DNA from 2 places in the Serratia sp. FDAARGOS_506 genome. Region 1 is predicted to be linked to the other one. Evidence: predicted binding sites of a transcription regulator. Region 1 holds the regulator's gene; the other holds the start of a gene.
The links. Region 1 encodes LexA, which represses DNA repair genes until DNA is damaged. Its sites were predicted from a motif close to TNCTGTATGTACATACAGNA; they were not measured.

Region 1 (15,634 bases):
CCATCCGTCTGTTCGCCACCTACGCCAAGTGGGATGAGAAGTGGGGCTACGCTACCGGTGACGACACCGGGTATAACGCCGGCACCGCTTACAACGACACCAGCATGCATACCTTCAGTCGCGGCAAGGATGACGAAGTCACCTTCGGCGCCCAGATGGAAATTTGGTGGTAACGACAGGACGGGGAGAGCCGAAGGCTCTCCCCCAACCGCATTCGCCGCGGCCGGATCTCTTGCCTGAACCGTCGCGGCGCTGAAAGAGGATATAACGATGAAAAAGAATCTGCTGTCACTCTGCCTGTCGCTGGCGCTGACCGTCGGCGCGCCTCTGGCGGCCAATGCCGATACGCCGGCCAACGTTTCCGTCGCGCCGGCCATCAGCGCCGCCACGCTGCAAAGCCTGCCGTGGCAGCCGCTGCAGCCGCCGGTGTCGCAAGAGGTGAAGCTCGACGCCGTCAGCCCGCAACTCAATCAGGGCGAGATCCAGGGGGCGATCGCCGCCTATACGCTGCCGGCCGATCGCGGTTCGCTGGAAGTGACGCTGAGCAGCCTCGCCAAAAACAATTCGCTTTACGCGCCGAGCGTGCTGGTGCTGGATGAGCACCTGCGCCCGGCGGCATATTACCCGAGCAGCTACTTCCCGTATCAGCCGCCGGGGGCGATGTCCTCCGATCGCCTCGAAGGCACGCTGAAGCTGACGCCGGCGCTCGGTCAAAAACAGATTTACCTGCTGGTGTACACCACCCGTCAGGATTTGGCGAAAACCACGCAGCTGACCAACCCGGCCAAGGCCTACGCGCAGGGGGTGGGCAACGCGGTGCCGGATATCCCGGATCCGATCGCCGGCCACGCGACGACCGGCACGCTGAAGCTTAAGGTCACCGCTGAACAGGGAACCGGCAACGTGATGATCGGCATGTTGCAGCCTGCGCCGACCGCGGCGCCGGTGGTGGTGGGTTCGACTGCTCCGGCTGCCGTGGCGGCACCGGTGCCGGAGAAACCGGCGGAGCCGATGCTCAACGATACCGAAAGCTACTTCAATAACGGCATCAAACAGGCGGTGAAGGCGGGCGATATCGACAAGGCGCTGAAGCTGATGAATGAGGCCGAGAAACTGGGCTCGACCACCGCGCGTAAAACATTTATCAGCAGCGTTAAAGGCAAGGGGTAACACCCGGCGCTGCCGATGCTGGCTCGATGATTGGTGCGCTTTGGCGCACCTTTTTTCATCCGCGGGCCAGCGTTGCGCCGATCAACGCCAGCAGACGAGCGTTGTCCACCTGCTGCATGACGCGCACCGGCTTGCCCTGCGGCGCCGGCATGCCGACCGTCAGGCGCAGGCTGTCCGGCCTCCAGCGGCGTGAACTGCCGCGCGTCAACGCCCCTTCCAGCGCCACGTCCACATGGAACATCTCGGTCGTGACCAGCTGCGGAGCCAGCAGCCAGGCGATCACCAGCGCATCATGGATCCAGCAACCCGGCAGGTGCCGCGTATGGCGCGAATAGTCGATCCACGGTTGCGTGGTGGCGCGTAAATAGCGGCACAGCGGGGTATCCGGCTGGGTTAACTCGGCCAAATCCGCCTGGGTCAGCATGGTCTGGGTAGTGACGTCCAACGGCGCCAGCGTGATGGCAGCGCCGCTGTTCAACACCAGCCGCGCCGCTTCCGGATCCAAACCGAAATTGGTGTCCTTGATGTACCCGTCGACGTTGAACACGCCGCCCATGATCACGATCTCTTTCACCGCCTGCGCCATCCGTGGGTAAAGCTGCATGGCGTGCGCAACGTTGGTCAGCGGGCCGATCGCCGCCAGCGTGATCTCGCCGGGATGCCGGCAGATCAGTTCGCCGATGGCGATGGCGGCGTCCGGTACGGGCGCGTTGGCCGGCGAGGGCGTGGGCAAGTCACGCCACAGCGCCGCCAGTTTCGGATCGGCGATCGGGCGGTCCAGATGTGCGCGCCACGGCTCCGGCGGCTCGCTCAGGGCGCGCGCCGCGCCGAGTGCCACAGGGATCTGATAACCGCTCTGCGCCAGCAGCTCGGTGGCGACGGCGAAGCCCACTTCGCGCGGGGTGTTGCCGGCCACGATGCTGATCAGCTCCAGCTGCAGCTGCGGTTTGGCCGCCAGCGCCAGGGCCAGCGCCAGGCCGTCGTCGACGTTGGCGCCGGGAACGCCGTTGCCGGGATCGCAATCAATGATTAAACGCATATAAGGTGTCCTGAAAAACCGCTAACAGCCGCACGAATGGCGGATGCGCAGTTGAAAAGCGAATTCATGCAGCTCGGCGGGCGCGGCACCGGCGGCCAGCATGGCGATGGCCCGCTTGGCCATGGCGTCGATCGGCTGCTCGACTGCGCTGAGCGGCGGCACGCTGAACTCGGATTGCTGCGTGCCGTTAAAACAGATCAGCGCCAGATCGTCCGGCGCGCGTAACCCATGCTCCGCCAGCGCCGACAGGCAGCCGAGCGCCTGCTGCTCGTTGGAGGTGAAAACGGCGCGCGGACGCGGGCCTTGCACCAGATGTTGGGTGGCCTGGTAACCGCCCTGGCGGGTGTAAGGCGCCTCGAAAATCCACTCGTCGCGTGGCGCAATGCCCGCCTCCAGCAGCGCATCGCGCCAGCCGTTCAGGCGATCCTGCGCGTTGAGCATGGTCAGCGGGCCGATAAAAATGCCGACGTCGCGATAGCCGTGCTGCAGCAGATGGCGAGTCGCCTGGCAGGCGGCGTCGCGCTCGTCGACGCGAATGGCGCAGACGCCGGATTGGCTGTCGATGGTGTCTATCATCACGCAGGGCGTACCGGAAGCGCGGATCAGATCGAACCACGGGTGGCGATCGACGCTGGTGTACAGCAGGCCGTCGACCTGGCGTCGCAGCAGGTTGTTGATCAACTCATATTCGCGCTGACGATCGTCGCCGGCGTCCCCTAGCAGCAGCACGCGGCCGCGGTTGAAGGCCTCTTGTTGCAGCGCCCGCGCCAGAGTGGCGAAGAACGGGTTGGAAATATCCGGCACCACCAGCCCGTAGGTTTGCGTGCTGCCGGAGGCCAGCGCCCGCGCGATGTCGTTCGGCCGGTAACCGGTCTGCTCGATCGCCGCCAGCACGCGCAGCCGGGTGGCTTCCGCCACCGGGCGCGGGCCGTTGTTGATCACGTAGCTGACCACGGCGACGGAGGTGCCCGCTACGCGGGCCACGTCGGCGCGGGTAACGCGTCGCGCGGAGTGATTATCCAAATTGAGATCCTGTTCGCCTTTTCGCTACGCGGCATCCTGCGGCAGGTTGAGATCGCGGCCGCGAGTTTCGGGAGCAAAGAAGGTGGTGATTAAGCCGATGCCCGCCATTACAACAAAATAGGCCGCGATAGGCCACCAGTGACCGAAACCGGACAGCAGCGCGGTGGCGATCAGCGGCGCGGTACCGCCGGAGAGGATCGAACCGAGCTCTTTGGCGAACGCCATCTTGGAGTAGCGGTTCTTCACGCCGAACAGTTCGACGCCGTAGGCCGCTTGCACGCCGAAGATCCCCAGCGACGCGATGCACATGCCGACCACGATCACCGAGATGACGATCGCCGGTTCACGACTGTCGAGCAGCCAGAACGCCGGGAAGGCGTACAGCACCAGCAGCAGGCAGAACCCGCGGTAGGTGACGCGGCGGCCGAAGCGATCGGACAGCCAGCCGGCCAGCGGGATCACCAGAAAGCCGCACAGCGAGGCGATCAGCACCGCCAGCGCCGGCACCGATTTATCGACCATCAGCACCTTGGCGACGTAGCCGACGATAAAGCCCTGGCAGAGGTAGGAGGGGCCGTTTTCGCCGATGCGCAGGCCGAGCATCACCCAGAACGCCTTGGTGCGCTGCAGGTAGCTGCGTGAGTCCGGTGCGGCCTGGGCAGCGTCCAGCATGCGCTGGTGGTTTTGCTGCAGTTCGCGTTCGAAGACCGGCGTTTCCCGCACGTGGCGGCGCAGGTACAGCGCCACCCCGGCGATCAGAATGCTGGCGAGGAACGGAATGCGCCAGCCCCAGCTCATCAGGTCTTCCTTGTCGAGCTGCAGCACCAGCAGCCAGACCAGCGACGCCAGCAGGGTGCCGCTGTTGGAGCCGATGGCGATGATCGACGCCACCAGCCCGCGCCGTTTGGCCGGCGCGTATTCCGCCAGCATCACGGCGCCGCCGGACAGCTCCGCGCCGGCGCCGAACCCCTGCGCGAAGCGCAGGATCACCAGGCAGATGGGCGCCCAAACGCCGATTTGTGCATAGGATGGGATCAGGCCGATCAGCGTAGTGGAAACGCCCATCAGCGCCACGGTGGTAATCAGCACCACACGGCGGCCTTTGCGATCGCCTATCCAGCCGAACACCAGCGCACCGATCGGCCGCGCGACGAAGCCGACGGAGTAGGTGGCGAAGCTGGCCAGCAGGGCGACCAGCGGCGTGGCTTCGGGGAAGAACACGTCGCCGAACACCATACCGGCCGCCAGGCCGTACAGTGCGAAATCGACGTATTCCATGGCGGTGCCGAGCCAGCAGGAGAAGGTGGCGCGCCAAAATTGGCTGCGCCCCTCTTTGGTTGCCAGGCGTTCATCGGCCGCCAGCGCGGCGTCGGCGGTCTGTGGAGTGGCAAGCGTTGTTTCGCTCATGGCAGTACTATCCTCTTTTGTTCTGCGCCATGAGGGGCGCGGTTAAAGATGGTTTCCCTGGTGCCGGCAATAAGGTGTGCCGACCAATGATGTCAGACGCATGGCGATTCAACGCTGCGATGTCAGAGTATCTACGCGCGTAGATAAAACAACGCGACAAAGATGAAACTTTGCAGGCGATCACAGAACCGTCATCGTGCCGGGGAACGAAGATAGAGAACGCGGATGGCAAAAAGATGACAGAAGCCCGGTTTTTCCGGCGGATGCCACCGGCGCTTTCGCCACGAATCAGCCTGCCGCTTTCGTATTTCTGCGCTACAATGGGGGCCTGTTAACAGTTTGTATCGTCTGGCGCGCCGTACCGGCTGCGGTTCAGGCGAGGAGTAAAGCAATGTCTGGCATCAGGGATTCCATCCTGCCGCCGCTGGAGTGGCTGTCCGAACAGGATCCTCCGGCGCCCGCCACCGTCAGCGACTGGCTGATGGAGTTAGGCTCCATGACCCGCCGATTTGAACGCCATTGCGCCCAGGTGCGCGTCGAACCGCAGCGCGAATGCTTCGTCACGCGCGAGGCGCTGGGCGACGAGGCGAGCCACCTGCCCGACAGCCCGCGCTACTGGCTGCGCGAAGTGGTGCTGCTGGGCGACGACCAGCCCTGGCTGCTGGGGCGCACGGTGATCCCGGAAAATACGCTGACCGGCCCCGACCAGGCGCTGGTGGATCTGGGCACGCTACCCCTGGGGCGCTACCTGTTCAGCAGCGGCGATCTGACCCGCGACTATATCCATATCGGCCGGCAAGACGCGCTGTGGGCGCGTCGCTCACGGCTACGGTTGGCGGGTAAACCGCTGCTGCTGACTGAACTGTTTTTACCGGCTTCGCCGCTGTATTCAGCGGTTCCTGCATAAGAGAGGAGAGCAAGACCTTGGAGGGAAGCGTGACTCAAAGTAAATGGCGGGCTTACAGCCATTTGATGCGCATTGATAAACCGATCGGCACGCTGTTGCTGCTGTGGCCGACGCTGTGGGCGCTGTGGCTGGCCGGGAAAGGCGTGCCGCCGCTGTCGATTTTGCTGGTGTTCGTGCTCGGCGTGTTCCTGATGCGCGCTGCCGGCTGCGTGGTGAATGATTACGCCGATCGCGCGGTGGACGGCTACGTGAAACGCACTGCCGGGCGGCCAATGCCGAGCGGCCGGGTGAGCGCGAAAGAGGCCAAGGTGCTGTTCGTGGTGCTGGTGCTGATCTCGTTCTGCCTGGTGTTGACGCTGAATGCGATGACCATCTGGCTGTCGCTGGCGGCGCTGGCGTTGGCCTGGGTATATCCGTTCATGAAGCGGGTAACCAACCTGCCGCAGTTCGTGCTGGGCGCCGCGTTCGGCTGGGGCATTCCGATGGGCTACGCGGCGGTCAGCGAATCGCTGCCGCTCAGCTGCTGGTTGCTGCTGCTGGCCAACATCTGCTGGACGGTGGCCTATGACACGCTGTATGCGATGGTCGATCGCGACGATGACCTGAAGATCGGCATCAAATCCACCGCTATCCTGTTCGGCCGTTATGACAAGCTGATCGTCGGGCTGCTGCAGTTCGCGACGCTGCTGCTGCTGGTGTGGGTCGGTTATCTGGCGCAGCTCGGCGGGGCGTTTTACTGGTCGCTGCTGCTGGCGGGCGCACTATTCATTCATCAGCAAAAACAGATCGCCGGGCGCGAGCGTGAAGCCTGCTTCAAAGCTTTTCTGCAGAACAACTACGTCGGGCTGGTGGTGTTTATCGGCATCGCGCTGAGCTATCTGCCGGCGTAACGGTTCCCCTGAGCAAGAAAAAAGGCACCCCACAGGGTGCCTTTTGTTTTTGCGCGGCGGGTGACATCACTCGTCTTGTTCTTCTTCCGCGTCGGCTTGCGGCAGGGCGTTGGTCTCTGCCGGCATGTTGACGCTTTCGATGGTCAGCTTGATTTCCGGCGTGATCAGATCGCTCAGCATGTTGTACACCTCGAGGGTGTGCTCGCGGATCGCATCGCCGCTGTCGTTGATATAGCCTTCTTCGCGCAGCGTCGCCACCAGGGTGGAGAACACCGCCTTGTCGAAGAACTCCGGCGCGTTGATGCCGTGCAGCACCGACAGACGCTGCGCCATGATGCGGCTCTCTTTCTCTAGCGCGCCGCGGTTGATGCTCGGGTTGGCGCTGAGGATCGACATGGTGATGGCGTAGCGCTGCAGGGTTTCGCGCACCCCGGCGGCCAGCAGCTGCAGCGGGCGAATGCGCGCCGGATTCAGCACCAGCTCGTCGCCTTTATCGCAGATCAACTGCTGACGGATCAGCTCGTCGATCACCGGCTGCAGAACTTCCGGCAACTGTTCCTTGTCGTTATGCAGGAACAGCTCGGCTTTCAGCATCGGGTAAATCATGCCGATCTGGCGCAGCAGTTCGGCGCGCGACACCCGGCGATGATGCATCACGATGCTGGCTATCAGCGACGGCAGCACCAGCAGGTGGTGGATGTTGTTGCGGTAATAGGTCATCAGCACCGCCTGCTCGCGCGGCAGGATGATGATGTCGCCGATGCTGTCTTTCTCCACCTCGAACTTGTTCATGTTCAACGCGTGATCCAGCAGCTCGTCCGGCGTTTGCGTCGGCACGGTGACGTCACGCGCGTAAGGCGCGTTGCGCATCAGCTGCAGGTAGCACTCGAGTTGTTCGACCAGCTGTTCGCGGGTCAGCGAACGCTGACGCGAAGCCAGCAGCGCGGTGGAACACAGGTTCATGGCGTTGGCCGCGGCGGCATTGTTGATGCGCACCATGATCTGGCCGGCCAGATCGTTGACCGTCGGCGTCAGCCAGCTTGGGCGCTGGGCTTCGATCGGATCGATAGACTCGCGCCACTGCGGCACGTGCTGGTTGAGGTAAGCGGTCAACGGCAGCGGCTCGCCGAAGTTGACGTAACCCTGGCCCAGGTTGCGCAGCTTACGCAGGCCGCGCAGCATCTGCGGCAGGCTCTCTTTTTCCTTGGTGGCGCCGCGCAGCTCTTTGGCGTAGGTGCCCACTTCCATCACGTGTTCGTAACCGATGTAAATCGGCACCAGCGTGATCGGGCGGGTGCCGCCGCGCAGCATCGCCTGGATGGTCATCGACAGGGTGCCGGTCTTCGGCTCCAGCAGACGCCCGGTGCGGGAACGGCCGCCTTCCACGAAGTATTCCACCGAGTAGCCGCGGGTGAACAGCTCGCCGAGGTATTCGCGGAACACCGTCGAGTACAGCTTGTTGCCCTTGAAGGTGCGGCGGATGAAGAATGCGCCAAGACGGCGGAAGATCGGGCCGGCCGGCCAGAAGTTGAGGTTGATGCCCGCGGCGATGTGCGGCGGCACCAGGCCCTGGTGATACAGCACGTAGGACAGCAGCAGGTAGTCCATGTGGCTGCGGTGGCAGGGCACGTAGACGATCTCGTGGCCGTCCTGCGCCAGCTGGCGCACGCGCTCGGCGTTGGTGACGTTGATGCCCTGATACAGCCGGTTCCAGGTCCAGCTCAGCACGCGATCGGACAGGCGCACGGTTTCGTAGGAGAAGTCGGCGGCGATCTCTTCCATCAGCGCGATGGCGTTCTGCTGGGCTTTCTCGTGCGAGATCTTCTTGCTGCGGGCTTCGTCTTCGACCGCTTTTTCGATCGCTTTGGACGCCAACAGCTTGTTGAACAGATCCTGACGGGCCGGCAGGCTCGGGCCTACCGCAGCCAGGCGCTGACGCGAGAAGTGCATGCGCGCCACGCGCGCCAGTTTCTGCGCGATGGTTTTATCCGTGCCGTGCTCGGTGGCCATGCGGCGCAGCGAAACGGTATTGGAGAAACGCACGAAGCTGTCGCGGCCGAGCCACAGCACGGCAAAGAATTTCTGCACGCCGTTCAACAGACGCAGGTGCGGCGTGCCGTGGCCTTCGCGGCCCGGCGAGCGGCCGAACATCACCGAAACCGGCAGCATCTGAATGTCGAGATCCGGGTTGCTGCGGTGCAGATCCAGATAGTCGTGGAACAGCTTTACCGACTCTTCTTTCGGGGTGTAATAGCGGAACACGCGCGGGCCGTCGTGAATGAACACGTAGCTCGGTAGCACGGTGCCGTCGATCTCCAGCGAGTTGAGCGGATCGGGCAGATCCTGCGCCAGGCACTGGGTGCGCAGCGTCAGCAAATCCGCCTTGGAATTGTAAGGCAAAACATACAAAATCGGCCGTGAGGGATCCAACCCTAGCTCGGTAACCGGATCTGAAGGGATGACCTTACTTCTTACCAACAATTTAAGTGGTAAATTCAATATTTTATAATAAATTTTACGCCAACCTGACATAACAACGTGAAGCCTCTTGTTAGCAATGCGCCGCAAGCATACCAGAAACCGGGTAGCAGATCTGTGGTGTTCGAAAACCGAGAGCCGTCAGCGCGGACTGTTCTAGACTCTTTTTATTATGACCGACCTCTGAGAAAGGCACGAAAACATGGCAAACCAAGCAACCGGACTGACCCGCATCATCAAGGCCGCCGGCTATTCCTATAAAGGGCTTTCCGCCGCCTGGCAGCACGAAGCGGCTTTCCGCCAGGAACTGGTGGTCACCGTTCTGGCTATCATACTGGCTGTCTGGCTGGATGTGGGTGCGATAGCGCGCATTTTATTGATCGGATCGGTAGCGCTGGTGATGATCGTCGAGATCCTGAACAGCGCGATCGAGGCGGTGGTGGATCGCATCGGCAGCGAACATCACGAGCTGTCCGGCCGGGCCAAAGACATGGGGTCGGCGGCGGTGTCGCTGGCGATCGTGCTGGCGCTGTTCGTTTGGGGCACGGTCTTGTGGCAGCGTTTCGGCTGACGCAAAGCGCCTACTGACTGATTTTTATTTATTCTTTGGTTCCCAATCTGCGCTTACCTGTATATACTCACAGCAAGACTGTATAAACAAACAGGGGGCGGAATGAAAGCACTAACTACCAGACAGCAAGAGGTCTACGATCTGATTCGCGATCATATTTCGCAAACGGGCATGCCGCCAACGCGTGCCGAGATCGCGATGCGTCTGGGGTTCCGCTCACCTAACGCCGCCGAAGAACACCTGAAGGCGCTGGCACGCAAAGGCGTGATCGAAATCGTCTCCGGTGCCTCGCGCGGTATCCGCCTGCTGATGGAAGAAGAAGAAGGGCTGCCGCTGATCGGCCGCGTCGCCGCCGGCGAGCCGCTGCTGGCGCAGCAGCACATTGAAGGGCACTACCAGGTGGATCCTTCCCTGTTTAAACCGAGCGCCGATTTCCTGCTGCGGGTGAACGGCATGTCGATGCGTGACATCGGCATTCTGGACGGCGATCTGCTGGCGGTGCACAAGACGCAAGACGTGCGCAACGGCCAGGTCGTGGTGGCGCGCATCGAAGATGAAGTCACGGTCAAACGTCTGAAGAAGCACGGCAACGTGGTTGAACTGCTACCGGAGAACAACGAATTCCAACCGATCGTGGTCGATCTGCGTCAGCAGAATTTCACTATCGAAGGGCTGGCGGTGGGGGTGATTCGCAACGGCGACTGGATTTAATCGCCGCGCCCTCAGTGCCTCCCTGTATCAATCGCCCCTGTTCTGGGGCGTTTTTGTTTCTGACTTTGCCCTTTTCGTCACTGCTACGGGAAACATCTCATCATGCGCTTGATTTCCGCCTTTACCAGCGATACCGATAAAGCCCTGTGGCGCCTGGCCCTGCCGATGATTTTCTCCAATATCACCGTGCCGCTGCTCGGGCTGGTGGATACCGCGGTGATCGGCCACCTAGACAGCCCGATCTACCTGGGGGGCGTTGCGATTGGCGCGGTGGCGACCAGCTTCCTGTTCATGCTGCTGTTGTTCCTGCGCATGAGCACCACCGGCCTGGCGGCGCAGGCGCTGGGGGCACAGAACCCGCAGGCGCTGGCGCGCGCCTTTATGCAACCGCTGCTGCTGGCGCTGCTGGCCGGGGTGGCGATCGTCCTGTTGCGCTATCCGCTGATCGAACTGGCGCTGCGGATCGTCGGTGGCAATGGCGAGGTGCTGGAACAGGCGCGGCGTTTTCTTGAGATCCGTTGGCTGAGCGCGCCGGCGGCGCTGGCTAATCTGGTGCTGCTGGGCTGGCTGCTCGGCGTGCAGTACGTGCGTGCGCCGGTGATCCTGCTGATCGTCGGCAACCTGCTGAACATCGTGCTGGATATCTGGCTGGTGATGGGCCTGGGCTGGAACGTGCGGGGGGCGGCGGCGGCCACCGCCATCGCCGAATACGCCACGCTGCTGCTCGGCCTGTGGCTGGCATGGCGGGTGATGCGCCTGCGCGGTATTACCCTGCCGATGCTGCGCCAGGCCTGGCGTGGCGATCTGCGTCGGCTGCTGGCGCTTAACCGCGACATCATGCTGCGTTCACTGTTGTTGCAACTGTGCTTTGCGTCGCTGACCATTTTCGGTGCTCGTCTGGGAAGCGACGTAGTGGCGGTCAATGCGGTATTGATGAATTTGCTGACGTTCACCGCCTATGCGCTCGATGGTTTCGCTTATGCGGTGGAGGCCCATTCGGGCCATGCCTATGGTGCTCGAGACGATAGCCAACTGCGTAAAGTATGGCACGCAGCCTGCAGGCAGGCAGGGCTGGTCGCGTTGGCCTTCGGCCTGGTGTATGCCGTTACCGGCCAGCAGATCGTGGCAGCGTTGACCTCCTTGCCGGAGCTGCGTGCATTAGCCGCCCACTATTTACCGTGGCAGGTCATTTTGCCGCTGGTCGGGGTGTGGTGCTATTTGCTGGATGGCATGTTTATCGGTGCTACGCGCGGCGCCGAGATGCGTAACAGCATGGCGGTGGCTGCGGCGGGGTATGGCTTGGCACTGTTTAGCGTGCCGGTGCTGGGTAACCATGGACTCTGGCTGGCACTGGCGGTGTTTTTGGCGTTACGCGGCCTGGCGTTGGGCTGGATTTGGCACCGTCATCAGGTACGCGGCAGCTGGTTTGCTGCACGCTAGAATGGACGCTTTGCCGGTTTATTTATTAATTTATTTTATGTTTTTGTTCATGTTTGCTTACATGTTTACAGCGCCGGCTTGCTCTCCTTAGTTCGTTGTTTGTTGGCGTTTTTTGTTTTTATTTTGTTTGTTAATGGTTTTTTATTCTGTGTATTGGCTTTTTTATTTCCGTTTTTAACTAGAATGAATCATGTGGCTGGTAAATGAAAGGGGGCGATGCTTCTTAAGGTGAAGGGGGCATCGGCCAGAAAAATTTCTGGTTAATCCCGGCCGGCGACAGGGATCACTGATTCACCACAGGTTAACGGAGAGACTATGAATAAAGATCAAGCCGACGGTAACTGGAAGCAGATTAAAGGCAAAGTGAAGGAAAAATGGGGCAAGCTGACCGATGACGATCTGACGGTCATCGAAGGGAAACGCGAACAGCTGGTCGGCAAAATTCAGGAGCGCTACGGTTACCAGAAAGAGGCGGCCGAGAAAGAGGTGAAAGCCTGGGAAGATCACACCAAACACCGCTGGTAATCTGCAGGGCCGCCATTGAAGGCGGCTTGCACAGCGCAGGCCGGCGTCGCCCCCATTCTCTGGCGCTCCGGCTACAGGTACAGGGAGGTACCTGACTTCGTATTACTTCTTCTTGATGGCGATGCTGTGATCGTGTTCTGCGCAGTCATGCTTGCTGTCGCACGCCTCAACCTCCACGCAGCCTGCGCACAGGCCATGCGCTTCCACCACGCTGTGTCGCAGCGCAAACCCCGCTTCCTGCGCCAGCTTCTGCAGTGTTTCTTCTACGCCTTCGGTGGTGCGCTCGGTCACCTGGCCGCAGCGGTCGCAGATAAACAGTGCGGACGTGTGCATCGGCTGTTCGAAGTGGTGGCACAGCACGTAGCTGTTGGCGGACTCGACTCTATGGATAAACCCTTGCTCCAGCAGAAAATCCAGCGCGCGATAGACCGTCGGCGGCTTGGCCTGCGGTTCGGCGACGCGCAGCAGATCGAGCAGGTCATAAGCGCTGATGGCACCGGGTTGCTGAGTCATCAGACGCAGCACTTCCAGCCGTTGCGGCGTCAATCGCACATTGCGTTGCTGGCAGAGGCGTTCTGCCTGCGCCAACAGCTTTTCCTGGGTGGTTGAGTTCATCGCAAATATCCCGGTACGTAAAAAAGCCGATTTTACCATGATTACGGCGAATCGCCGAGAGTTGCCCCCTTTTCCCCTGAGGATAGCGCAGGGAAAGGCGTGTTGTGCGCACTAAAAGAGAGATACATCACAACTTTTCCCCTCCGCCGGGCGGCAAATCAACGTTGTTGGTTTTAGCGCTGGAGAGCAGCGGGCGAGAGCGGTATAACGCGCTTCATCCGCGTGATGAGCAGGAGCCTTGTGCGATGACGGAAAGAGAGAAGCTGTTAAGCGGCCTGGAGTACAACAGCCGCGATGAAGAACTGATAGCTATGTACCATCGGGCGAGGGCGGTGACCAAACGGCTGGGCGATCTGGATTCGCATCAGGCGGACGAGAAAAACCGTCTGCTCGGGGAGTTGTTTGGCGCCTGGGGCGAGGCAAGCTGGATTGAAACGCCGTTCTGGTGCGACTACGGGCAGCATGTCCGCATCGGCAAAAACTGTTTTATCAACGTCAATGCGGTGTTCCTCGACTGCAATACCATCACCATCGGCGACAACACGCTGATCGGCCCCAACGTGCAAATCTACACGCCGAGTCATCCGCTGAAGGCCGGCGAACGCTTTACCGGCGACCCGGCCTTTCCTTTCCGCACCTCGGCACAGCCGGTGTCCATCGGCAGCAACGTGTGGATCGGCGGTAACGTGGTGATCTTGCCGGGAGTGACCATCGGTGACGGCACAACTATCGGCGCGGGAAGCATAGTGACCGATGACATTCCGGCCAATGTGCTGGCGCTGGGGCAGCCGTGCCGGGTTATCCGCGCGTTGGAATAGGGCGCTCTACACGGTCGGCGGCCTGCGTTTATCGGCGAGTGCGGCGCACGGGGGGAGGATGGTTTTCTTTACGGTGCGAATCGTCGGTTTGCCGCTGCCGGTCATCGGCCAATGCCAGACGTGCGGCCGCCAGGCGGCTCATGACGGTGCCGATCGGCACCGCCAGCACGTTCGCCGCTTCCCGGTAGGACAGCCCTTCGATATACACCAGAAACAGCGCGTTGCGCTGAGCCGGTGGAAGCCGTCTTACGCGCTGCATCACTTCATTGAGCCAGACCGGCTGTTCATCGTTGTCCGCATTGCCCAGCTCTTCCGCCGCCATACAGCCTTGCCCTTGGCGAAGATGCTGGGCGCGAACTTCATTGATCCAGATGGAGTGCAAGATGGAAAACAACCAGCGATCCAGGTGTGAACCGGGGGTGAATTGCGCAGTGCGCTCCAGTGCACGCACGCAGGTCGCCTGCACCAGATCGTCGGCGATATCCCGCCGGTGCGAGAGCACCAGCGCATAGCGCCACAGGCGGGAGAGATAGTGGCTGAGTTCATCGCGTATCGCATTGCCGCTGATAGTCACCTCCGCAGGCGCGTCGGATCAAGATTCCGGTTGGTGAGCGATGGCCGCCGCCAGATCGCGGTACTCTTCGCATCCGGTGCCGCACAGCGACTGAATCACCTGCAGCTGCTGGCGTGCCAGATCGGGCCGGCCTTTTAGCATATAGGCTTCCCCCAGGTACTCGCGCACTTTAGGGTATTTCGGATCGAGGGCGACTGATTTTAAATAATAGCCGATCCCCTCATCGGTGTGGCCAAGTTTGCGCGTGGCGTAGCCGCGATAATTCAGTGCAACGGCGGTGTTGGGATCTTTCAATGTGTTGAGCACATCGAGCGCTTCCTGATAGCGGCCGCTTTTCGCCAACGCATAGGCATAATTGGTGCGGTCGGCGTCGCCGATTCTGCCGCCTTTATCCACCATGCAGGTCTGGGTTTTGCTGTCGTAGACCTGGCCTTTCGGACAGGTGGGCGGGGTTTGATTGCTGCCGTCGCCACCCATCGCCAGCGCCGCACCGGAAAACAGCAGACAGCCGGCTATCACCGACGACAGCAGGCGTTTAACGAAGCTTTTCATGGTCGTGTCCTCAAGGCTGAGGCGCCGTGCGCGCCCGTAACGAGATAACACTTGAACGAGTGAATCTATTCGCCTTACTCCCGCTTATTTACGCCGCCGGCAAGGCGGTTTTCCCAACGGCGCCGATTGTCGTTATAATAGCCGTTTGCGGCCGCGCGCCGTTCGTTGAACCCAGACAGACTCAGGTAGCCAGTAACTCAGCATGACGAAAGACAACCACGCCCCAACCTATGCCGCCAATCGTTTCTCCATCGCGCCAATGCTCGACTGGACCGATCGTCATTGCCGTTACTTCCACCGCCTGCTGACCAAGGAAACGCTGCTGTACACCGAAATGGTGACCACCGGCGCGATCATCCACGGCAAGGGCGACTACCTGGCCTACAGCGAAGAAGAGCATCCGGTGGCTCTGCAGCTGGGCGGTAGCGATCCGGCGGCATTGGCGCACTGTGCCAAACTGGCTGAGCAGCGCGGTTACGACGAGATTAACCTCAACGTCGGCTGCCCGTCCGATCGCGTGCAAAACGGCATGTTCGGCGCCTGTCTGATGGGGCAGGCGACGCTGGTCGCCGACTGCATCAAGGCGATGCGCGATGTGGTGTCGATCCCCGTGACGGTGAAGACCCGCATCGGCATCGACGATCAGGACAGCTACGCCTTCCTGTGCGACTTTATCCACACCGTCGCCGGGCGCGGCGAGTGCGACATGTTCACCATCCACGCGCGCAAGGCCTGGCTCTCCGGCCTTAGCCCGAAAGAGAACCGCGAAGTGCCGCCGCTGGACTATCCGCGCGTTTATCAGCTGAAGCGGGATTTCCCGGCGTTGACCATCGCCATCAACGGCGGGGTGAAAACGCTGGAAGAGGCGCAGCAGCACTTGCAGCATCTGGACGGCGTGATGATGGGGCGCGAGG
Region 2 (15,634 bases), 1.4 Mb from region 1:
TTCGTGCCCCTCAGGGTTTTCCGTGCCGTCGACGAAGCCAATCATGGCGCGCTGATCGAAGTAACGGAAGCCGTGCACCTCTTCGATCACCGTCACGGCGTCGCCGAGCTTGCCGACCAGCTGTGAGGCCAGTTCGAAACACAGATCCATTTCATCGGCGCGGATATGCAGCAGGATGTCGCCGGGCGTGGCGACGGCGACGCGTTCCCCGCTGCCGATCGGGCTGAACGGATGCAACTGGCGAGGGCGCGGTGCGCCAAACAGTGTATCCCAAGCCTCGGAACCGAAACCGCAGACGCAGGTGAGGTTGCCCGCCGGCGCACGTTTACCGACCGAACGCACCACGGCGGCGATGTCGCCGCACCAGGCGCGCACCGCCGCCAGATGGGCAGGAACGGGCGACAGGGTGGCGACGATGAAGATGGCGTGGCGCGTCACCGGAGTGAAAACGGCTTGCGGCGGATTGTTATTTGCATTCATTGCATTCGGCTCCAGTGTGTTCGGGTGAAATAGGTCAAATCAAATTAAAGTGCTCGTCGGGTTTCATCGGCGGCGGCAGCGGACTTTGGTCGTTCATTTCCAGCAGGTTGCGCTCAATGGTGTTACAGATGGCGTTTAACGGCAGATGGTTGGCCGACACGCCGAACGGATCTTCCAGCTCTTCGGCCAACGAGTCCCAAGATAAGAAGGTATAGGAAATGAACACCGAAACAAATGGTGTCATGTAATGCAGATCGGTCACCAGGGCAAAAGGCAGCAGGCTGCAGAACAGATAAACGGTGCGCTGCAGGATCAGGGTATAGGCGAACGGCACCGGCGTACTGGCTAGCCGTTCGCAGCCGCCGAGGGCGTGGGACAGCTCGCTCAGTTTATTGTCGAGCAGCTCGAAGGTGATGTCGCTCAGCAGCCCCCGTCGGCGCAGCTTGCCGATCTCCTGGCCCAGCATCAGCAAGATGCGGTTGGTCGGCATCGGACTGGCGATCACTTCGGCCAGTTCCTTGCTGCTGAGATTGTGGTACAGATCGGCGGTCGGATCGGTGGCGCGCAGCTGATGCTTCAGGCTCCAGCTGAAGGCGATCAGCAGCTTGGCGACCTTCTGATGCACCGCCGGTTCGTCCGGCAGCAGGCTTTTGATCTGGCGCAACAGCGAGCGTTCGGTAATCAGCAGCGAGCCCCACAGGTTGCGGGCCTCGACAAAGCGGCTGTAGCCGGCGTTATTGCGAAAGCCGAGAAAGATGGCGATGGCGATGCCCAGCAGGCTGAACGGCGCGATGGTTAAATGCACGCCGAGCTGTTCATACCATTGGTAGCTGATCACCGCCACTATCGACATCAGCACGTTCAGCGACAGGCGAAAGGTAATTTTTGACAGCACGGAACCGTGCCAGGCGAACAGGCGAAAAAACCAGTTCTGGTGCGGGCGAATTATCATAACGTGGGTGCTTCCTGGTGTCCTGCTATTGAGAATAGTCGATTCTTATCCGGCGGCGTTAGGCCGCCGCCGTCGATTGCCAGAGCCGCTGCGGGTGCGTATAAACGGTGGCGCGCCCCGGCTTGCTGAAGCCCACCAGCGTCAGGTTGCTGCGTTCGGCCACCTCTACCGCCAGGCGGGTGGCGGCGGAAACGGCGAACAGGATCTCGACGCCGCACATGGCGGATTTTTGTACCATTTCATAGCTGGCGCGGCTCGACACCAGCGCAGCACCTTGCCGCCACGCCTGTTGGCTGCGGTAGCCCAGTAATTTGTCGAGCGCGACGTGGCGGCCGACGTCTTCACATCCGCCGCTGAGCGCGCCGTCCGGCTGGATCCAGGCCGCCGCATGGGTGCAGCCGGTCAATTTCCCCACCGTTTGCACTTCCTGCAGCTGCGCCAGCGCCCGGTCGAGCAGGGCCAAATCGAAGCGTTGCGTGAAGGGCAGCGGCGCGATGGGTTGGGCGACCTCCTGCAGCTGCTCCACCCCGCAGACGCCGCAGCCGGTGCGGCCGGCCAGGTTGCGGCGCTTCTCTTTCAGCTGCATAAAGCGGCGGCTCGAGAGTTCCACATGCACTTCAATGCCGTTGCAGGCCGGTTGTTGGCGGATGTCGTAGATATCGTCGGGGGAGGCGATGATGCCTTCGGACAGCGAAAAACCGATGGCGAAGGCCGCCAGATCTTTCGGCGTCGCCATCATTACCACGTGGGAAATGCCGTTGTACACCAGGACGACCGGCACTTCTTCCGCCAGCCAATCCTGTTGCGCCTGAGCCAGATCGTTGCGCTGCCAAACCGCGTGGCGCGACAGGCATTCCTGTTCGATATCGTCAGTTTCTGCGAGGAGTAGGTGCTTGTTCATAACGTTCTCGTGACTGTCGGTGACGAGGCGCCGACGGGGATGAATTCTTATTGAGCAGGTATGGGGATTATACAGGATTCTGATCTCGCTCGCGTAGGGAATCACACCGTACTGCCGGCCCATCAGGTTATCCACAGTTTTGGTGGATAACGTGTGTGCAAGGGAAGGTGAAACACTTAGCAGGCGTAAAAAAAATCGCTCAGAAAATTATTATATTACGCGGGAAAGCGCGAGCCGCAGGGGGATAGAGGGTTGCACGCGCTCGCGGTTTGCTTGTGTGTTGCTGTATAAATATACAGTTTTATTGCGATTGTGACCCATATGTCATGCCTGTATGCTTTTTCACCACTTTGATTATCAGAACGAGGGGATGCATAGAGCAACCTGCTATCCGCGCGTTGAACTCACGAAGACAGTTTTCCCCTGTTATCGTTAGGTTTTCGGCGTGATCTCATGAAAACAGGTCAGTCGCTCGTGCAACAATTATTTGCCTATAGCATTAAGGGGAATGATAAATGCTCATCCATGGAAGAGGTCGGAGCGACGTGTTTAGGTGAAAATAGTGACTTTTTCTGATGACGGCAATGTTAGCAGGCGGCTCAACGCTACGGGGGAACGGCTGGGGCTTGAGCCCGTAAGGTACGAGAGGGGGGGGCCTAGGGAAAATGTGATTTTCGGCGAGTGGCGATAATCTCATCGCCATCTGAGGTAAGGGAGCACCGTTTAACGTCAATGCGCCGAGCCAGCCGACTTATGCTTGCATATATTTTTGGATGGCGTTGAGCAACATTTGGTGAACGGTCTCGAGCGACTGAGGGGAGGTGACCTGCTCGGGCACATCTGCCGGCGTATGGAATTGTGGGCCAATACCGACAAATGACATGAGTGGTGCGTTTACTGCGGAAGCCCATAGTGCCCCTTCGCCATTCCACTGTTTAGGGTTAAGTAATGCCGGCAGACCGGCTCCCAGTAGTATCGGTTCGATTTTTTTGAAGCGAGCGTCGTCCATTCTGATTGAGACACCTCGCGCGATAGCTGGGATCATTGACGGATTATTGCTGCCGGGGGCTAAGACCATGGTGTTATCTGTTTTATTTCTCATGGTTAGAGCAACGTTAGCACCTAAATGCACGATAAGCGCCGGATTGAATTGGTTTGTCTTCAGCAGTGTTTCTAATCCGATATGATGTAACAGTTCGTGGCCGGGTGAGCCGATAACGATCACTGGATATTGTTCAGCCAGGGCTTGAGCGAGGCCAAGCGCAAGTGCAATGCCGGTACCTCGTTCCGCCGCGCATTGAAACCAACCGCTTAGCGGTGTGGCAATGATGATTGCCTTCTTACTGACATCACCGAACGTGGCGATGATATTGTTGCTTTTCCCCGGAACAATTTTTCCCGAAAACAGGACATCTACACTTTTTTTCTGCAGCGACTCCCCTAGTCTGCCAGGCACCAAAACAACCGGTAAACCACTCCCCAATCTCGGCTCTCTGTTGGGCACCTGTAGTTCACCCAGTTCACACTGAGTGGCTATCACGGCAATTCTTGCGCCGGATGTCTGAGCTGATGTAATTAATCGCTGCAGGGCTGCAGAAGTACGATCGCCCCTCAGTGCGACGGCAGAGCCGACGAAAGGGGAAGAGGAGCTCATATTGCCAATACCTTCATAGTACAATGGCATTGACGGTACCTCTTTTCCACTAATGCGGACGCGGGAATAACCATCAAAGCGTGTGAAACTAAATGGCTGCATTGATATTTCTCCGCCTATATTCTGGAGTATCTGTGAGAACCAGTCATTGGTGTGGCGATCGACGTCTGTTCCCACACGATGAAATCCGAGGGCTGCATATTGTTGAACCAGCTCATATAATGCATCACCAGACTGCAGAAATGTTTGCTTGGCTGATATCGTGACACTACGTTGTGCGAATGTGCTGCCAGTGAATAAGTAGCTGAGAGACGCTGTAGCAAGAGCGGCTTTGATAAAGTCACGGCGGTTCATCATTATTTCTCCAGTATCTGAAGCCTTGAGTGCGATAGCTTATCTCTCTTGAGCTGCGGATAGATATTACGCAGCCCAAGGGAGCGTTGTTCTATTGGCGAACGATCTCTACCAACGAGCTGACATAACCTGTTCCCCCGACGCCCTCATCTTGAACCTCAATATAATATGCAAGCTGGTTGCCAGGTTTCAGCTTGAGTTCAACCGTGAAGTTACCGCCATTTTCGGGTATTTCCGCGGATTGCCATTTTGCTTTGCGCCAGTCACTCACAAGGGGTACATAAGCATAAAACACGCTCACACCGATCAGCTTATTTACCTTATTGATCTTGGGTTGCAGCGTTAATGTGTCGTGTTCACGGCTGACATGCATGTTGATTTCAGGGACTTTACGGCCCATAAACGTATGAGCTAACCACATTCGCCATGCTGCCAGATGTTTATCTGAAACCCAGGTGTGGGGAAAGTTGTCCACAGCTAAAAATGCTTTGTCTCCCGTCATTTCACTCATCATGCTATTGGGGCTGCCTAAGGCGAAAAGCTGATCGTTGGTGCCGAGTGTAACCAGATACTTTGCTTTTATTTTCGTTCGCCACATATAAGGATCGAAGTTTGCCAAAATTTGTAAACCTATAGGGTTGTTTACCTCTCTCAGCAATTCATCTGCAGGTTGAAATGCGGGCCCGGTTGGGCGACCCATGGTTTCTTCTCCTCCTCCCACCCCGGCGCCGAATTCAGCAAATTTTCTGGCGATGAAATAGAGATTATTTCCGCCGAAATAGCAGGCTGCCATGGTACCCGCAACGCGATCGGGGTCGACGCCGGTTGCTACGCTTACTGCTAATCCGCGTTTAGAGCATCCCATGAGTACGGCTTTTTCCGTATTAATTCCTTTCAGAGAGTGCATAAGGGTAATGGCGCGAAGGTAGGATTTAATGATTGGATAGTAGCCGACCCAAGTCAGATCCTTCGTCTCCTGTGCTTTTTTCAAAGCATATCCCATCAGATCTGACTCGTTCATTCCCCAATAATCTTCTGCAGGGTTAGAGAAAATCATAATAGGTATATTGAGATCGATTGCCGTTCCTTCCGCGTACTCTCCTTCTGTATCGCGGCCCGAGCCTGGGATTTTTTTTCTGGACCAATTCGGATCATCAAAAAATTGTCTTTCTGTACCGATAATCCCCGCTTTTCCGCCTCCCTTGTAATCAACGGGGACGTAAACTCTGGCTGGATGCCTTAAGATCAAACCATGCCAGTTTTGCGCAGTAAAGCTCAGTTCAATTTTCCGCACTGTTTTACCAGGCCGACTTTTGCTATTGATAACGGTATCACTGATAATTTTTGTTCCAAGAGTATTCTCATCGCGAATTTCTTGCAGATCGAAGTATTTTTCGACCGAATTGCTTTCCTTAGATTCTGCGAGGATAAGGGGCGGCGTTTTAGCGAAAACGCCGCTCATGCATGCAAGTGTTATTGCCATGGCTATGAGCCGTTTCTTTACTGTCATGGGGCCTCTTTGGAATGCATATTAAAAATATGTGTTTGAAGCAATTTGAGTAACGTACAACTTAGTTGGTTAGTGAAAAGATTAAAAAGAAGAGGGGGGTTCTGGTAGGAGCTAAATCGAAATCGGCTTAGCGATAACACAATACCCTCCTGTATAATGTGCACTAACAGAAACTATAGGTAACCATGCTAATAAGTCCAATAGTTATGATTGGGCAGTTATATCATTTTTATATGGATTGTATGTGTATTCTGTATATCTGAATAATGAGTGTTATTTTTTCAATGTGCCGCTAGTTAACGTTAAATAGTGTCCCTTTGTCGGGGCGGCTGTGTTGATTTTTGTTCATAGAGAGTAGTGACCCATTTTAATTGGCTCCTGACATCATTATTAATAGCAATAAGTACTCTGATGATAGCGTGCATTCCCGGTGCTGATTGTAGTGTTGTTAAACGCGGAATATAAAATTAACCCGTTTGAGCGCGATTATCCGTAGGTTACGGGTGTTTAATCAATTCACCGCTCCAATTACCTGAACGCACAGCTTCAACCAGCATGCCGCGCACCAGATCGCGTATGCACGAGGCGGCGAATGACAAGGGTTTATGGGCCGAATGTGCAATGGAGATGGTGCGATACAAACGGGGTTCGACAATCATTAAGGGCGGATACGGCGAACCTTCCCTCACTGCGGGCCAATTGCAGATGGTGGCGGCCAATCCGCTGCGCACCAGGCTGCTGAGCCCTTGCGCGGTATGTTGTTCATACACGACGTTGAGTTCTATCCCTAGCTGTATGGCTGCTTGTTCCGCCCGGCGGCGGAGGTAAGAACAGTTTTTCGGCAACATGGCCAGCGAACTGGCGGCTGCTTGCGTCAGAGTGATCGTATCGGCAGTTTCCGGGCATGCGTGTTGGCCAACCCAGTACAGATGTTCAGCAAAGACCGGATCGACGCACACATGATCCAATTCTTCCGCATTGGGGGTCACGCCAAAGTCCACTTGCCCCATGGCGATAGCTTCGCCTGTTTCCTGACTGAGACCGTCGCGCACGACCAACTCAATGCCGGGGAATTTTTCCCGCGCCTGTATAATGATGAGCGGCATCAATAATGCTGATGCGGTAACCGGAATGGCGATGGTTACCATGCCTTTCGGGTTGTCCTGAGTGGAGTGGAGCTCACTTTTTAATGAATCGACGGTTTGCACGACAAAACGTGCGAGGTCACAGAGCCGTTGCCCTGAATCTGTCAGTAAGATGCCGTCGTGCAAACGTTCCAGCAACTGCATACCCAGCTCTTCTTCCAATAAACTGATTTGGCGGCTGAGTGCGGGCTGGGCGATATAGGCGTTTCGTGCTGCGGCCGAAAAACTACCCGCCTCGGCGATAGCGATAAAATACCGAAGTTGTTTCAAGGTTATGGGTGAGCCTCTTCTCATGCTAATTCTTTATATCCTCTATCGAAAGTTGCTATTTGCCCGATGTAAATGGTGCCACTAGTATGGCTGTGCAAGTGAGACTCCGCTACTTTTCCCGCGGTTAAAATACGTTCTGGCCAAATTTTATAGGTTGTTTTTTATGATTTTTTCATTGAGGAGACAACTTTTTTATTTGACAAGCGGAGTAGCTAAACCAAAAAGGTTGAGTGAACGGCGAGAATTTTTGCCTATGTGTTACCAATGCAGCTTACATGGTGCTCTGCGCGGGATAAAACGTATTTTTAGCTATTCATTGAGGTGAATGACCGCTGGGAAAGACCAGTAAATCTTGGAGCGCAGTAATAATTATGCGCGAATGACAAACCAGGGTTAATTGCTGACAGCCGGGAAAGACCGGCACCCATATCGTTTTATCATCGGTTCTGTTAGCTGGGGCTGTGCCACCTGTGATTAACCTCCAGAAAACAATAGATAAAGATGCATCTCGAACGAGGCTGTACTAGCGTGGTATGCAACCTCTAAATGTAGAAATTGCTTGGGTGAGTAAATTGTGTACATTACCCGCCAAAGTAGATCGCCAACGAAAAAAAATCGCTCAGAAAATTATTATATTACGCGACAAAGCGCGATCCGCAGGGGGATAGGGGGTTGCACGCGTTCGCGTTTTGTTTATGCTTTACTGTATAAATATACAGTTTGGTTATGATTATGCTGAGCAATTCAAGGTTGTATGCTTTTTCACCAGGTGACCCCCTAACGTTACCGCTGTTTGCCGATCGCGTGGCCTGCGGTTTTCCTTCACCGGCGCAGGACTACGTCGAAGGGCGGCTGGATATCGGCAAGCTGCTGGTGCGGCACCCCAATGCCACTTACTTCGTGCGCGCCAGCGGCGAGTCGATGATCGACGGCAATATCCAGGATGGCGATCTGCTGATTGTCGACAGCGCCCTGACGCCGGAGCACGGCAATATCGTGATCGCCGCGGTGGACGGCGAATTCACCGTCAAAAAGCTGCAGCGCTATCCTGACGTGCGGCTGTTGCCGATGAATCCCGCCTACGCGCCGATCGTGTTCGACGACGAGGATCAGCTGGAGATCTTCGGCGTGGTGACTTTTATCGTCTACGCGGCGCTATAACCATGTTCGCCCTGGTGGACGTCAACAGCTTCTACGCTTCCTGCGAAACCATCTTTCGGCCCGATCTGCGAGGGCGGCCGGTGATCGTGCTGTCCAACAACGATGGCTGCGTGATCGCCCGCAGCACCGAGGCGAAGGCGTTGGGCGTGCCGATGGGCGCGCCTTATTTCAAAATCAAAGAGGAGATGCGCCGCCGCAACGTCGCGGTGTTCTCCTCCAACTACGCGCTGTACGCCGATATGTCCCGCCGGGTGATGGATACGCTGGAGGAGATGGCGCCGGCGGTGGAGATCTACTCGTTGGACGAAGCCTTTCTGCGGCTGGACGGCGTGGCGCACTGCGAAGCGCTGGAGCCGTTCGGCCAGCGAGTGCGCGATCGCATCCGGCGCGAGCTGCATTTGACGGTCGGGGTCGGCATTGCGCCGAGCAAAACGTTGGCCAAACTGGCCAACTTCGCCGCCAAGAAATGGCGCGGCACCGGCGGCGTGGTGGATCTATCCGATCCGGTGCGCCAGCGCAAACTGCTGGCGTTGCTCCCGGTGGAAGAGGTGTGGGGCGTAGGCCGCCGCCTGACTCGCCAGCTGCAGGCGATGGGCATTCACACCGCGCTGCAGCTGGCAGACTGCGATACCCGGCTGGCGCGTAAGACCTTCAGTGTGGTGCTGGAGCGCACGATACGCGAGCTGCGCGGCGAATCGTGCCTGCAGTGGGAAGATGAGGCGGCCGCCAAAGAGCAGATCATCTGCTCCCGTTCGTTCGGCCAGCGGCTGACGCATTACCCACACATGCGAGAGGCAATCTGCAGCTACGCTGAACGCGCCGCCGAAAAGCTGCGGCAGGAAAAGCGCTATTGCCGCAATGTTTCGGTGTTTATCAAAACCAGCCCGCATTCGGCTGGCGAGGGGTATTACAGCAATATGGGCACTGCCCGGCTGCAAACGCCGAGCAACGATAGCCGCGATATTATCGCCATGGCGGTGCGCGCGCTGGAGAGCATCTGGCAGGAAGGGCGGCGTTACCTGAAGGGCGGCGTGGTGTTGGGGGATTTCAGCGCCGCTGCCATGGCACAGATCGATCTGTTCGACGACTGCCCGCCGCGCCGCAACAGCGAACGGCTGATGGCGACCCTCGATCGCCTGAATCAGGAGGGACGCGGGCGGGTGTGGTTCGCCGGGCAGGGGATCGTCAAGCCGTGGCAAATGAAGCGCGAAATGCTGTCACCGGCCTACACCACCCGGTTGGCGGATATCCCGGTGGTGCGGCTGGGGGAGAGTTTTCAGACGGAAAATAATTCGCGTGTCACACCACCGGCGCCACCGTCAGCAGCAGGTTGGCGAAGCGGCGCTGTTCGCCGGAGGCGATCACCAGCAGCGTCCGATCCGATTTGACCGCCGCATAAAAATCCTCACGCGGCAGGTGTTCTACAGGGCAATGCGCCGGTAGCAGCTGCCGGTATTCGGCTTCGATGGTGTTGGTGAAGTCCGGTGGGCAGGCCATCAGCGCGGCGCTTTCCACGTTGATGCAGGCCAGCAGTTTTTCCAGAATTGGCGGGGCGGCGAGCGTGCCGGGCCCCAGATTCAAATAGATGACGGTGGCGTCTTTCGGCGCGTGCGTCATGCAGGCGTAGTTGCCGTCGGCGAGCAGCACCTGCGTTTTGTGCCCGCATTGCGCCAGCGCGGCGAGCAGCTGCGGGTGAGTGATGGCGGATTTGATCATAATCTGATTCCTGAATGGGCGGGCGGCAGCCGCGCCGCCCGCAGCTGAATGACACTACATGCGGTAGATGCCGCCGTTGATGTCGAGGGTAGCGCCGGAGATGAAGCCGTCGTATTCCGCCGCCAGGAAGGCGATGGCACGCGCCACGTCGTCCGGCGTACCTGCTCGGCCGAGCGGGATGGCGCGAACGGTTTCCTCCGCCGATGCTTGGGTGGTGTGCCGATTATGGAAGCGAGTGCCGAGGATCAGGCCGGGCGCGACCGCGTTCACCCGGATGCCGTACTCACCCAGCTCCGCCGCCAGCGAGCGCGTCCAGGTGAGCACCGCGCCCTTGGTGGCGGAATAGACCAGCGAGCCGGAGTGTCCGCCGGCGCGGCCGGCCTGCGAGGCCAGGTTGACGATGCTGGCGCCGTTTGCCGCCTTAAGAAACGGCAGCGCGCTCTGGGTCACGTTCAGCATGGTGGTCATGTTCACGTCGATCACGGTTTGCCAGAAGGCGCGGTCGATCTCGCCCAACCATTTGCGCCCGACGATGCCGCCGACGTTATTGACCAGAATGTCGATGCCGCCGAGAAACTCGGCGCCGGCGGAGACGCAGCGCAGCGTTTCGTCGGTATCGATGAGATCGGCGTAGCCGTAAGCGGCCTTTTGCCCCAATGAATGGGCCAGCGCCACCAGCGCTTTGGGGCCGCTTTCGTCGCTGTGATAGTGAAAATAGATGTCGCAACCGGCCTTGATTAGCCGCTCTGCGGTGGCGCGGCCGATGCCCTGTTCCGCCCCGGTGATAAAGACCTTTTTGCCCGCAAGATCGCCCATGATTGACTCCTTATTGGTTCGTTAAGAATTGATGACGCCTTCGCGCTGTTTCGCGCAGTAGAAAATGCAGATCAACCCGGTGGTCAGCAGGCACGAGGCCAGGAAAAACAGCCCCGGTGCGCTGTTGCCGGTCAGATCGTTCAGCACGCCCACCGCATAAGGCGCGACGAAGCCGCCGATATTGCCGATGCAGCTGACTACCGCCAGCCCGGCGGCCGCGGCTGCGCCGGTGGAAATGTTGGCGGGCATGGATAAAAACGGCGGCACGGCGGTGTAGATGCCGATGGCGGCGATGCACAGGAACGACAACGCGATAAGCGGATCGTATTTAAAAAACGTTACCGCGCCCATCAGGCCGATGGCGGCGACCACCATGCTGATGCCGGCGAACACGCCAAGCTTTTTGGTTTTGCTGGCCCACAGACTCCACGGATACACCAGCAGCGCGGCCAGGCCATAGGGAATGAGCGCCAGCAGGCTGACGCGGAAAATATCGCTGCCGGAAAGGGCGGTAATGATCGACGGCAGCCAGGTGCCGAAGCCATAAATGCCGCACACCATGCCGAAGTTGAGCAGTGCGTAGAGCAGATATTTCTTGTTTTTAATCCCTTTCAGGAAGTCGCCCAGCGTGATTTTAGAGCCGGATTTGGAGCGGCCGGCGTTGCTCATCAGCCAGGCTTTTTCCTCGACGTTCAGATAGCCGACGTCCTTGGGCGAGTTCTTGATCAGGAACGGGATCAGCAGGCCGATGACGATCGGCGGCAGCCCTTCGAGGATAAACAGCAGCTGCCAGGGGGCGAACCCGAACCAGTCATGCTGAATATTGAGAATAAAACCGGAAATCGGCGAGCCGACGGCGTTGGACAGCGGCTGAACGATGATAAACATGCCGAGAATTTTGGTGCGGTACTTTTCCGGGAAGAAGACCGTGAAGTAATACACCACCGAGGGAAAGAAACCGGCTTCGCATACGCCCAGCATAAAACGGCAAATATACAACTCCAGCGGCGTGCGCACAAAACCGAGCAGGGTCGCGAAGATGCCCCAGGAAATTAATATTCTGGCGAACCAAATGCGCGGGCCGAATTTAATGGTGCCGGCGTTGCTGGGTATTTCAAACAGGAAATAGCCGATAAAGAAAATCCCGGAGGCGAAACCGAATGCCGAGGCGGTCAGTCCCAGGTTATCCTCCAGCGCTTTGGCGGCGTAGGCCATATTATTGCGATCGAGAAAGGCCAGGAAATACAATAAAATCATGAGGGGGACAATATGCAGCGTCAATTTCCTGATAGCGCTGCGTTCAATATCCTGCGGCTTGTTTATTTTCATTTTGATATTTCCAATGTGGTTAATCGGAATAATAGAAGCCCGGCTCATTACCCTGAGCTGAACGTTAAATAACGGCACGACACTGATTCATTGGGGCGCGGGTATCCCTTAAGCGCGCCGGCCTTTTCCTTTGTTTTTGGCTGATACCAATCCGGACGATGCCTCTGCGCATCGTCTGGGGAAGACGTCATTATTTCATTTAGCCGGCGGCTTTGACCGAGCGTCGGCTGATGACCGTCGGCGGGAAGAGAAATTCGCCGGGCGGTTGCGAATCATTGTTGATGCGTCCGATCAGGCGTTCGACCATCAGCAGCGCCATCTCCGCCAGCGGCGGCCTGACGGACGTCAGCCCCGGTTCGGCCAGGCCGGCAAGCGCGATATTATCGATGCCGATCACCGAGATGTCTGCGGGCACCTGGACGCCGGCGGTGCGCAATCCCACCATCAGCCCGATGCCCAGTGCATCGTTAATCGCCACGATGCCGTCCGGGCGCGGCGTCAACGCGAGCACGCGCGGCGCCAGCGTCAGCCCCAATTCGAACATTTCCGTGTCGCCGTAGGCGCTGTTGGCCTTGCCTTCGATCACCCGTTGGCGTTCGCTCAGGCTGTGCCCCAGCGCACTCAGAAAACCGTCGATCTTGTGGCTGCGCCCGACGGTCAGCGTCGCTTCGGTGGCGAACACGATGTGTCGGCAGCCGCGTTCGAGCAGGTGCTGCGCGGCCAGGCGCCCGGCGGCGATATTGTCCATCGACACGCTGTCAAACAGCGGAGTATCGATGGCCGCCTGCTCGGGGAACGGATTGTCGTAGCTGACGATCTTCATGCCCCGCTCGGCGGCCCGGACAAAATGGGTCTGGCGAATGTCGCTCGCCGCCACGATGATGCCGCGCACGCCATGCAGGAACATATCGTCGATAAATGCGGCCTCTTCCTGTTCCTGGCGGTAGGCGTTGCCGAGCAAGACGCGGTAGCGATAAGCCCGTGCTGCACCGTCGACCGCATGAGCCAGCGCTGAAAAGCTCGGGTTGACGATCGACGGCAGCAGCAGGCCGATGATCTTCGCCTGCGGTGCGGGTACCGCCGCCGCTCGGGCCGGCCGATAGCCCAGGGCCGCCATCGCTTGTTCGATGCGCTCACGAGTCTGCGCGCTCATCTGGTGGCTGCGGTTATTCAGCAGGTTCGACACGCTGCTGATGGAAACGCCGGCCAACCGCGCGACATCACGAATATTTGCCATTTGCCGATACCTTGCTGCCTGCCGTTAGCCTGCAATCTATAAGGGAAGCCGGCCGCAGGCAAGCCGCAACCGGAGTGCCGCGCGCATGGGATTGCGCATTTGTGAGAATCGTCAGACAGCGGCCGTGTTGTTTACTAAACAATAAGGCGGGGTGGGCGGTTACGCCGGGATCGGACCGGCGTCCGGCGGTGCCTCGGCGGCCTGCTGGCGAAATTTTCCCGGCGTCAGGCCGAAGTGGCGGGTGAAGGCTTTGTGTAGCGCCACCTCCGACGAGTAGCCGGCCTGTTCGGCGATACGGCTCAGCGGCAACGCCTGGCGCGCCAGCAGCCGGGCCGCCAGCTGCATGCGGATGGCGGTAAGGGCCTGCAGCGGCGTTTGCTGCGTGGCCTGGCGGAAGACGCGGGCGAAGTTGGCGCGCGACATATGGGCCAGTTCGCTCAGTTCCACCAGCGTCCAGGAGTGTTGCGGGCGGCGCAGCATCTGTTCAACCACGTTGCCCAACTGCGGGTGCAGCAACGCGGCGACCAGATTGCCGCTCTGATTCGGCTTGGCGAGCCAGGCGCGGATCGCCAGCGCGAACAGCAGCGCCATGGTCTGACTGACAATGGCGCTGTGCCCCTGGCCCTGTTGGCTGAACTCATCGCTCAGCAGCTGGCCAGTCGCCTGCAGCAGCGCCAGCCGTCCCTGTTGGCAGCTGTTGAACAGCAAACATTCCGGCAGGCTCGCCAGCAGCGGCGATGCGCCGTGCGGCAAGATTTGCACGCCGCACAGCAGGTGCGTGGCGCTATCGGCCACCTCCGGCAGCAGCCGGTGGGCTGAGTTGTGCGGCAAGAACAGCAGGCTGCCTTGCTCCAGGGGTACCGGCCGGCCGCCGGGGATCTCCAGCCGACAGCTGCCCGCCAGCACCATGTGCCAGCGGATCTGGCTCCACTCCCCGGCGGCATGCGGCGAGCGCCACTCGCCGCTGAAATGACAATCGCGCGCCACATAACCGCGCATGTCGTTAAGCATCAACAGTTGGCTGAGCGGATCCATTTTGAGACTCCTGGCTAAGAAGCTGATTGTTTCGGCAATGGGCCGGCGTAATGCGAAGCACTAAGATCGGTTCGATAGTGCAGCGATGCGGAGGGCGCCGCTGCGATGCATGAATTATCAATGACATGGAGCCGGTAATGAAAATACTATTCTTTCTGAGCAAGGGCGACAAGCTGGGATTAACGCTGATTCGCCTCAGCATTGCCATCGTCTTTTTATGGATTGGCCTGCTCAAATTCATTCCTTACGAAGCGGACAGCATCACGCCGTTCGTCGCCAACAGCCCGCTGATGTCGTTTTTCTATGACATGCCGCAGGACTATAAGGCGCACCTGACGCACGAAGGCGAACTGAACCTCGATGCTCGCGCCTGGCAGCAGGCCAATAATACCTATGGTTTTTCCAACGGTCTGGGCGTGGTAGAGGTGGCGATCGCGCTGCTGGTGCTGGCCAATCCCCTCTCCAAATGGCTGGGGCTGTTGGGCGGCATGCTCTCCTTTTGCACGCCGCTGGTGACGCTGACCTTTTTGGCCACCACCCCGGAGGCCTGGGTGCCGGCGCTGGGCGATGCGCATCACGGCTTCCCTTATCTTTCCGGCGCCGGGCGCCTGGTGCTGAAGGACACGCTGATGCTGGCGGGCGCGGTGATGATCATGGCGGATTCGGCGCGCAGTGTGCTCGAGAAACAGTGGCGGGGGAAGGCCGCATGAGCGTCATGAACCGGGCCGTGGCCGGCAGCCTGATGCTGTTGGCCTGTTCTGCAGTGGCGGAGGGGACGATGGGGCAAGAAACCCGAACGGTAGAGAGCGCCTACGCTTATCAGGAGACGCGTCAGCGCATTATCAGCACGGCCGAGCAGAAGGGCGTGACGCTGTTTGCCGAGCTCGATCACGCGAGAGCGGCACGTGAGCATCATCTGGCGATGCCGCCTACCACGGTGCTGGTGCTGGGCAACCCGCTGGCGGGCACGCCGCTGATGCTGGCGCGGCCGGCGTTGGCGCTGGATCTGCCGTTCAGGGTGCTGATTGCGCAAGACGAGCGGGGCAAAACGCAGGTCAGCTACCACCCGGCGGA

Region 2: a site for LexA is predicted at 7,968-7,987, ahead of umuD (translesion error-prone DNA polymerase V autoproteolytic subunit). Genes of this name have one in related genera too.

Annotation. Positions count from the first base shown of each region.
Region 1 is NZ_CP033831.1:1,028,986-1,044,619, reverse strand. Features, by position in the region: gene EGY12_RS05250 (maltoporin) at 1-173, shown strand, start outside; gene malM (maltose operon protein MalM) at 271-1,170, shown strand; gene EGY12_RS05240 (nucleoside hydrolase) at 1,226-2,209, opposite strand; gene EGY12_RS05235 (LacI family DNA-binding transcriptional regulator) at 2,231-3,232, opposite strand; gene EGY12_RS05230 (MFS transporter) at 3,257-4,639, opposite strand; gene ubiC (chorismate lyase) at 5,031-5,546, shown strand; gene ubiA (4-hydroxybenzoate octaprenyltransferase) at 5,564-6,436, shown strand; gene plsB (glycerol-3-phosphate 1-O-acyltransferase PlsB) at 6,503-8,968, opposite strand; gene EGY12_RS05210 (diacylglycerol kinase) at 9,117-9,485, shown strand; gene lexA (transcriptional repressor LexA) at 9,588-10,196, shown strand; gene dinF (MATE family efflux transporter DinF) at 10,299-11,636, shown strand; gene EGY12_RS05195 (CsbD family protein) at 11,952-12,161, shown strand; gene zur (zinc uptake transcriptional repressor Zur) at 12,264-12,776, opposite strand; gene EGY12_RS05185 (sugar O-acetyltransferase) at 13,022-13,594, shown strand; gene EGY12_RS05180 (RNA polymerase sigma factor) at 13,623-14,168, opposite strand; gene EGY12_RS05175 (tetratricopeptide repeat protein) at 14,187-14,720, opposite strand; gene dusA (tRNA dihydrouridine(20/20a) synthase DusA) at 14,923-15,634, shown strand, end outside.
Region 2 is NZ_CP033831.1:4,462,789-4,478,422, reverse strand. Features, by position in the region: gene EGY12_RS21660 (Dyp-type peroxidase) at 1-480, opposite strand, end outside; gene EGY12_RS21655 (bestrophin family protein) at 515-1,432, opposite strand; gene fdhD (formate dehydrogenase accessory sulfurtransferase FdhD) at 1,491-2,333, opposite strand; gene EGY12_RS21645 (hypothetical protein) at 3,085-4,344, opposite strand; gene EGY12_RS21640 (PhoPQ-activated protein PqaA family protein) at 4,433-5,851, opposite strand; gene EGY12_RS21635 (LysR family transcriptional regulator) at 6,349-7,290, opposite strand; gene umuD (translesion error-prone DNA polymerase V autoproteolytic subunit) at 7,993-8,427, shown strand; partial or broken gene umuC (translesion error-prone DNA polymerase V subunit UmuC) at 8,430-9,695, shown strand; gene EGY12_RS21620 (RbsD/FucU domain-containing protein) at 9,727-10,143, opposite strand; gene EGY12_RS21615 (SDR family NAD(P)-dependent oxidoreductase) at 10,198-10,959, opposite strand; gene EGY12_RS21610 (MFS transporter) at 10,981-12,216, opposite strand; gene EGY12_RS21605 (LacI family DNA-binding transcriptional regulator) at 12,488-13,525, opposite strand; gene EGY12_RS21600 (cupin domain-containing protein) at 13,685-14,560, opposite strand; gene rclC (reactive chlorine resistance membrane protein RclC) at 14,698-15,270, shown strand; gene EGY12_RS21590 (DUF302 domain-containing protein) at 15,339-15,634, shown strand, end outside.